DNA from 2 places in the Paenibacillus azoreducens genome. Region 2 is predicted to be linked to the other one. Evidence: a T-box and tRNA genes for the amino acid it is inferred to sense, from the RefSeq annotation. Region 2 holds a T-box; the other holds one or more tRNA genes.
The links. The T-box of region 2 lies ahead of pheS (phenylalanine--tRNA ligase subunit alpha). A T-box ahead of a tRNA ligase gene usually reads a tRNA of that ligase, here a tRNA-Phe.
Positions count from the first base shown of each region.

Region 1: it has a tRNA-Phe gene. The T-box ahead of pheS (phenylalanine--tRNA ligase subunit alpha) is inferred to sense a tRNA for this amino acid. The anticodon was not compared.

Region 1 covers NZ_AP025343.1:7,092,556-7,095,952, reverse strand. Annotated here, with positions in the region: rRNA gene L6442_RS31795 (23S ribosomal RNA) at 1-1,111, shown strand, start outside; tRNA gene L6442_RS31790 (tRNA-Ser) at 1,291-1,382, shown strand; tRNA gene L6442_RS31785 (tRNA-Met) at 1,413-1,489, shown strand; tRNA gene L6442_RS31780 (tRNA-Val) at 1,499-1,574, shown strand; tRNA gene L6442_RS31775 (tRNA-Thr) at 1,581-1,656, shown strand; tRNA gene L6442_RS31770 (tRNA-Asp) at 1,669-1,745, shown strand; tRNA gene L6442_RS31765 (tRNA-Phe) at 1,780-1,852, shown strand; tRNA gene L6442_RS31760 (tRNA-Tyr) at 1,861-1,946, shown strand; tRNA gene L6442_RS31755 (tRNA-Lys) at 1,953-2,025, shown strand; gene L6442_RS31750 (PucR family transcriptional regulator) at 2,236-3,393, shown strand.
Region 2 covers NZ_AP025343.1:5,800,083-5,803,479, forward strand. Annotated here, with positions in the region: gene pheT (phenylalanine--tRNA ligase subunit beta) at 1-1,026, opposite strand, end outside; gene pheS (phenylalanine--tRNA ligase subunit alpha) at 1,074-2,108, opposite strand; T-box leader at 2,262-2,523, opposite strand; gene abc-f (ribosomal protection-like ABC-F family protein) at 2,672-3,397, opposite strand, start outside.

The DNA of each region.
Region 1 (3,397 bases), 1.3 Mb from region 2:
AAAAACACAGGTCTGTGCGAAGCCGTAAGGCGAAGTATACGGGCTGACGCCTGCCCGGTGCTGGAAGGTTAAGGGGAGCGGTTAGGAGTAATCCGAAGCTGTGAACCGAAGCCCCAGTAAACGGCGGCCGTAACTATAACGGTCCTAAGGTAGCGAAATTCCTTGTCAGGTAAATTCTGACCCGCACGAATGGCGTAACGACTTGGGCGCTGTCTCAACGAGAGATCCGGTGAAATTTTAATACCTGTGAAGATGCAGGTTACCCGCGACAAGACGGAAAGACCCCATGGAGCTTTACTGCAGCTTGATATTGGATTTGGGTACGATCTGTACAGGATAGGTGGGAGCCTTTGAAGCCTGAGCGCCAGCTTAGGTGGAGGCGCCGTTGGGATACCACCCTGATCGTATCTAGGTTCTAACCTGGTACCGTGATCCGGTGCGGGGACAGTGTCAGGTGGGCAGTTTGACTGGGGCGGTCGCCTCCTAAAGAGTAACGGAGGCGCCCCAAGGTTCCCTCAGAATGGTTGGAAATCATTCGAAGAGTGCAAAGGCAGAAGGGAGCTTGACTGCGAGACCTACAAGTCGAGCAGGGACGAAAGTCGGGCTTAGTGATCCGGTGGTACCGCATGGAAGGGCCATCGCTCAACGGATAAAAGCTACCCTGGGGATAACAGGCTTATCTCCCCCAAGAGTCCACATCGACGGGGAGGTTTGGCACCTCGATGTCGGCTCATCGCATCCTGGGGCTGAAGTAGGTCCCAAGGGTTGGGCTGTTCGCCCATTAAAGCGGTACGCGAGCTGGGTTCAGAACGTCGTGAGACAGTTCGGTCCCTATCTGTCGTGGGCGTAGGAAATTTGAGAGGAGCTGTCCTTAGTACGAGAGGACCGGGATGGACGTACCGCTGGTGCACCAGTTGTTCCGCCAGGAGCATGGCTGGGTAGCTACGTACGGAAGGGATAAGCGCTGAAAGCATCTAAGCGTGAAGCCCCCCTCAAGATGAGATTTCCCAACTAGTAAGACCCCTTGAAGACGACGAGGTAGATAGGTTGGAGGTGGAAGTGCAGCAATGCATGGAGCTGACCAATACTAATCGGTCGAGGGCTTATCCTAAAAAATACCCCAAAAAGTGAAGCGTATGCTTCGCGGATAATTCCGATTACTTTTCGGGGGACCCGGGATTTAAAACCGGGAAATGCTACGGAGAATTAAAACGCAAAACGTTTCGTATCTAGTTTTCAGGTGATCAAATCACTTGAATATAATGTCTTAGTGTATACAGCGATATGCTTGGAGAGATACCCAAGTGGCTATAAGGGGACCCTCTGCTAAGGGGTTAGACTGCGTAAGCGGTGCGAGGGTTCGAATCCCTCTCTCTCCGCCATCTGTATACTGCGTAAGATATAATAAATATGGCGGCGTAGCTCAGCTGGCTAGAGCGTACGGTTCATACCCGTGAGGTCGGGGGTTCGATCCCCTCCGCCGCTACCATAACATTTCGGAGGCTTAGCTCAGCTGGGAGAGCATCTGCCTTACAAGCAGAGGGTCGGGGGTTCGATCCCCTCAGCCTCCACCATCATATGCCGGTGTAGCTCAATTGGTAGAGCAACTGACTTGTAATCAGTAGGTTGGGGGTTCAAGTCCTCTCGCCGGCACCATCTGAATAATGCGGAACCGTGGTGTAGAGGCCTAACATGCCTGCCTGTCACGCAGGAGATCGCGGGTTCGAATCCCGTCGGTTCCGCCATTCATTTCAGTAGTTTCATCGTTTTATCTTATAAGGCTCGGTAGCTCAGTCGGTAGAGCAGAGGACTGAAAATCCTCGTGTCGGCGGTTCGATTCCGTCCCGAGCCACCTTATATGGAGGCTTAGCGAAGTGGCCAAACGCAGCAGACTGTAAATCTGTTCTCGTACGAGTTCGGTGGTTCGAATCCATCAGCCTCCACCAGTATAAGAGCCATTAGCTCAGTTGGTAGAGCACCTGACTTTTAATCAGGGTGTCGAAGGTTCGAGTCCTTCATGGCTCATCCAAGACCATTAACCGTTACGGTTGATGGTCTTTTTGTTATGATATAGGAAAGTGTTAACCGCTGGACCTTTTATACAGAAAAATGAATCGTTGATAGTAGGTATTGGACCCGGAGTGAAGATAAAAAGGCAATATCAGTGATTTTCGGAATTTGACGTGCGATATGATAAAATAATATACAAAAACGGCAAAGTGGTGGATGACATCGATGGTGGAGATGGAGACATTACGTATCAAGTTGGAGCAAATCGTCGGAGCGCCTTTGCGCATTAAGCAGTTGACCAAACAGCAGTCCGAAATCGTATTTGATCAAGCCGAGTGTCATGAGTCATCGAAAGGCAGAGATATGGATCAAAGTCATGGCTCTAACTGCAAGCTGAAAGCTTCAGTCGTAGTGGATGACCGCATCTGGTATCCCCTATATATGAAGGGAGGGCATGTCTACGCGCTGGAAGCTCCTGCGGGCGAAATCAGCATAGAGGTCATGCAGCTGATCGAGCTATTGGTTGCCCAAGTTAAACCTCAGGACAATGAATCCCTTCCAGTAGGGGTTGAAGAGGAAAGCGAAATTCTCCGTTTCGGAGCCTGGATCGTAGACCAGTTGGACCAGGAACGGGGAGATAGTGAAATTCCGGATGATCTGGATTTAAAGCGGCGGTTGACCGGTGAGATGATACCGTTTTTGCTGACATGTGAAAGCGCCTATGCTGCCGATGTCAGCCGTACCCAATTGAAAAAGCTGTTAAGGAGCTATTTTGATGGGGATGTGGTACTTGTACCTTTACGGAGTTATGAGTGGCTTGTACTGGCCAGGAAGGAGCTGGTCGTTGGTACAGGCGAGGAAAAGGACGATGATAGTTCTGAATCGGAGACCGACATGCTGTCAGCATTCTGCCTGGGGCTATACGAGCTGATCGCTAACGAATGGGTCGGTACCTTTCACTTGGCGGTAGCGCCTTCTATTTTACCGGTGAAGTCCCTTCCTTCTGCGGTTAGCCTCCTTAGAAAGACGATCTTTCTTGGCAGAACCTTTCATGTTGCGGAGCATGTCCATTTTCCGTGGGAGCTCCTGCTGGAACAGTTGATTTACGGCATTCCGCTGGACCAGCGCAAATTGTTTTTGGAGCAGGCGGGAGACTGCGGAGCGTTATTTTCAGACAATGAGACTTTGTCTACGCTTGAAACGTTTTTTCAGCTCGATTGCAATGTCAGCGAGACGGCCAAACGATTATATATTCACAGAAACACACTTTTATACCGTCTGGATAAAATCAAACAGGAGACCGGACTGGACGTCAGAAGCTTTGGTGACGCGGTTTTGGTGAAGCTCGCCATGTTATTGTATAAAGTAACGAAAAGAAAATAGGTTT
Region 2 (3,397 bases):
AATATTCACCGTATTATCGGTTACTTCGGAGTTAAGTCCACCCATCACGCCAGCGAGTCCAACCGGCTGCACGCCATCGGTAATCAGCAGCATATGCGGCTCCAGCTTGCGTTCTTGGCCGTCCAGCGTAACCAAAGTTTCGCCTTCCTTGGCAAGGCGGACGTCAATGGCTCCACCTGTCAGTTGATCCGCATCGAAAGCGTGCAAAGGCTGGCCGTACTCCAGCATGACATAGTTGGTAATGTCAACGATGTTGTTGATCGGGCGCACGCCGGCAGCCATCAGGCGGTTCTGCATCCACTGCGGCGAAGGACCGATTTTCACATCCGTAATATATCTGGCAGCATAATGGCTGCAATGCTCCGGAGAGCTGATTTTCACGGAAATATGGCTGTCTGCCGCATCCGCGATTTCTACCAGTTCCTTTTCGGGATTCGGCAGTTTAACATCGCGGCCGAGGATGGCCCCGACTTCATAAGCCGCGCCAATCATGCTCAGGCAGTCGGAACGGTTCGGCGTCAAATCAAACTCCAGCACCTGGTCATCAAGGCCCAACACCTGACCGATCGGCGTGCCGATATGCAAGGATTCCGGCAGCACCAGGATACCTTCCTGCTGTTCTTTCGGCAGCAGCTTATCGTTCAAGCCCAGCTCTTTGGCGGAACAGATCATCCCTTGGGAAAGGGCGCCGCGGAGTTTGGCTTTCTTGATTTCCAGTCCTCCCGGAAGCTTAGCGCCAACGAGCGCCACCGGCACTTTCTGGCCGGCATCGACGTTTTTGGCGCCGCACACGATCTGCAGTTCTTCCTCCTGCCCGGCATCGACGATGCAAATATTCAGTTTATCCGCATCCGGATGTTTTTCTTTGCTTTTCACATAGCCGACGACAACTTTTGTGACCCCTTTGTTGCGGTTTTCAATCTCGTCGATTTCGATCCCCGCGCGCGTAATCTTCTCAGCAAGCTCTTCGGCCGCCACATTTTCAAGCGATACATAATCCGCTAACCATTCCGTTGATACTTTCATTTACGGGTCCCTTCCTTCTTTCCTTATTCGCTTAGCCGCCCCTTGCCTTATTTGCGGGCAAATTGCTTCAAAAATGCCATGTCGCTGTTATAGAAATGACGGATATCGTCAATGCCGTATTTTAAAATCGCGATCCGCTCTACGCCCATGCCGAAAGCAAAACCGCTGTATTTTTCCGGATCGTAACCGCCCATTTCGAGCACCTTCGGATGCACCATGCCGCAGCCCAAAATCTCCAGCCATCCCGTATGCTTGCACATCCGGCAGCCGTTGCCCCCGCATTTCACGCAGGTGACATCCACTTCCGCGCTTGGCTCCGTGAACGGGAAGAAGCTTGGACGAAGACGGATTTGGGTGCTGGAACCGAACATCTCCTGTACGAATTGAAGCAGGGTGCCTTTCAAGTCGCTCATGCGGATATTTTCGCCGATAACCAAACCTTCGATTTGATTGAACTGGAAGGAATGCGTAGCGTCATCATCATCGCGGCGGTACACCTTGCCCGGACAGATGACTTTGACAGGCACTTCTCCTTCCATCTTTTCCATGGTGCGGATTTGCACCGGAGAAGTTTGCGTGCGCATCAGAATTTCTTCCGTAATGTAGAACGTATCCTGCATGTCGCGCGCCGGGTGGTTTTTCGGAAGGTTCAATGCTTCAAAGTTATAATAATCCGTTTCCACTTCCGGACCTTCGGCAATATGGTAGCCCATACCGATGAAAATTTCCTCGATCTCCTCGATCACCTTGTTGAGCGGATGAATGCCGCCTTGCTGCATTTTGCGCCCAGGCAGCGTTACGTCAACTTTTTCCGCCTGCAAACGTTTTTCGGTTTCGGCTTTCCGGAACGCCTCTTGTTTCGCTTCAATCAAAGCCTCAATCGCGCCGCGAACCTCATTGGCAACTTGGCCGATTTTCGGGCGTTCTTCCGCGCTCAGCGCTCCCATCCCACGCAAAACTTCAGTAAGCGCGCCTTTTTTGCCCAAATATTTCACGCGCAGATCATTCAGCGTTTGTGCTCCTTTTACCCCATGCAGCTGTTCCAGGGCTTCCTGCCGCAGCGCTTCGAGTTTTTCCTTCATCTCTTCCTGCCTCCTTCTTAAAATAAAACGCACCTCGTACGTCTGGCCTTCTAAAACGTTTGCCTACATAAGTTGAACTAATGATTGAACGGATAAAGGCAGCCGGACGCTCGACTTTAAGCTTTACAAAAATAAAAAAGGCCTTTTCTCCCGGAAAGGGACGAAAAGACCGTGGTACCACCCTTGTTAGAACTGCTTGCCGCCCGCTTTCCGGGGGACAAACCTGTTCTCACTTTAATCGCTGTAACGGTGCGTACCCGGTATCCCCTACTTCGATGCCGAATATGCCGGCAAAGGTTCAAGGAACTGCTCCGGAGGGAATTTCGGCAGCCCGTTTCTGTAGAAACGCTCTCAATCTGCGGCGTTTCCTCCCTGTAAAGTGGCACTGCGTACTTGTCTCCATCATCGCATTTACTTCTGCTGTTCAAACACATCTTGATGTGTTAATCATTTTGCACACTATATGCAATGTTATTCCTTTTGTTGACTATAATCAATTATTATAAGTAAAAAACGCGGTGCTGGCAAGTCGCCTGCGGGAATCGGCTGGTCGTGTCACGTGTCTACAAGCTCTCAAGCTGCTTCCGAAGAGCACGAACTTCACCAATCCGCTCCTCCCCGCCTTCCGGATCCTCAATACCCAGCAGCCTCGAAATTTCCCATTCAAGTTCAAGTCTTCGTTTCTCCCGGTCCGGATCTTCCTTAAGCACCCCGCCAAGTCTTTTCAGCCGTTCTTCCTCTTCCTTCACGGAACCCTCAAACAGCACCGGCTCGCGCTCCGGCGACAACGTCAGCAGACGGTTGGCCAATTTGCGAACCAGCATGCGGTCATGCGATACAACAACCAACGCGCCGGGATATGCGACCAGCGCTTCTTCGACCACCTCACGCGTGTGAATGTCCAAATAGTTCGTCGGCTCATCCAGCACAAGCAGATTGGCGCCGCTGAAATACAGCTGCACGAATGCGGCGCGGCATTTTTCGCCCATGCTTAGATCACCGATACGCTTGAAAACATCCTCCCTGGAAAAAAGAAAACATCCGAGAATCGTCCGCGCATGCGTCTCCGTCATATCCGGCAGTCCGAGCAAACTTTCCAGCAGCGTCTCTTCCTCATTCAATCCTTCAAGCTCCTGCGAGAAATACCCCACATTCACGCCCGGATGCATCCATACATTTCCTTGATCGGGTTCGAGCTCGGCAAGTACCAGCTTCAGAAGCGTGGATTTACCGCTGCCGTTCGGCCCTCTTACCGCCAGCCGGTCGCCGCGGGACAGCAGCAAATCAAG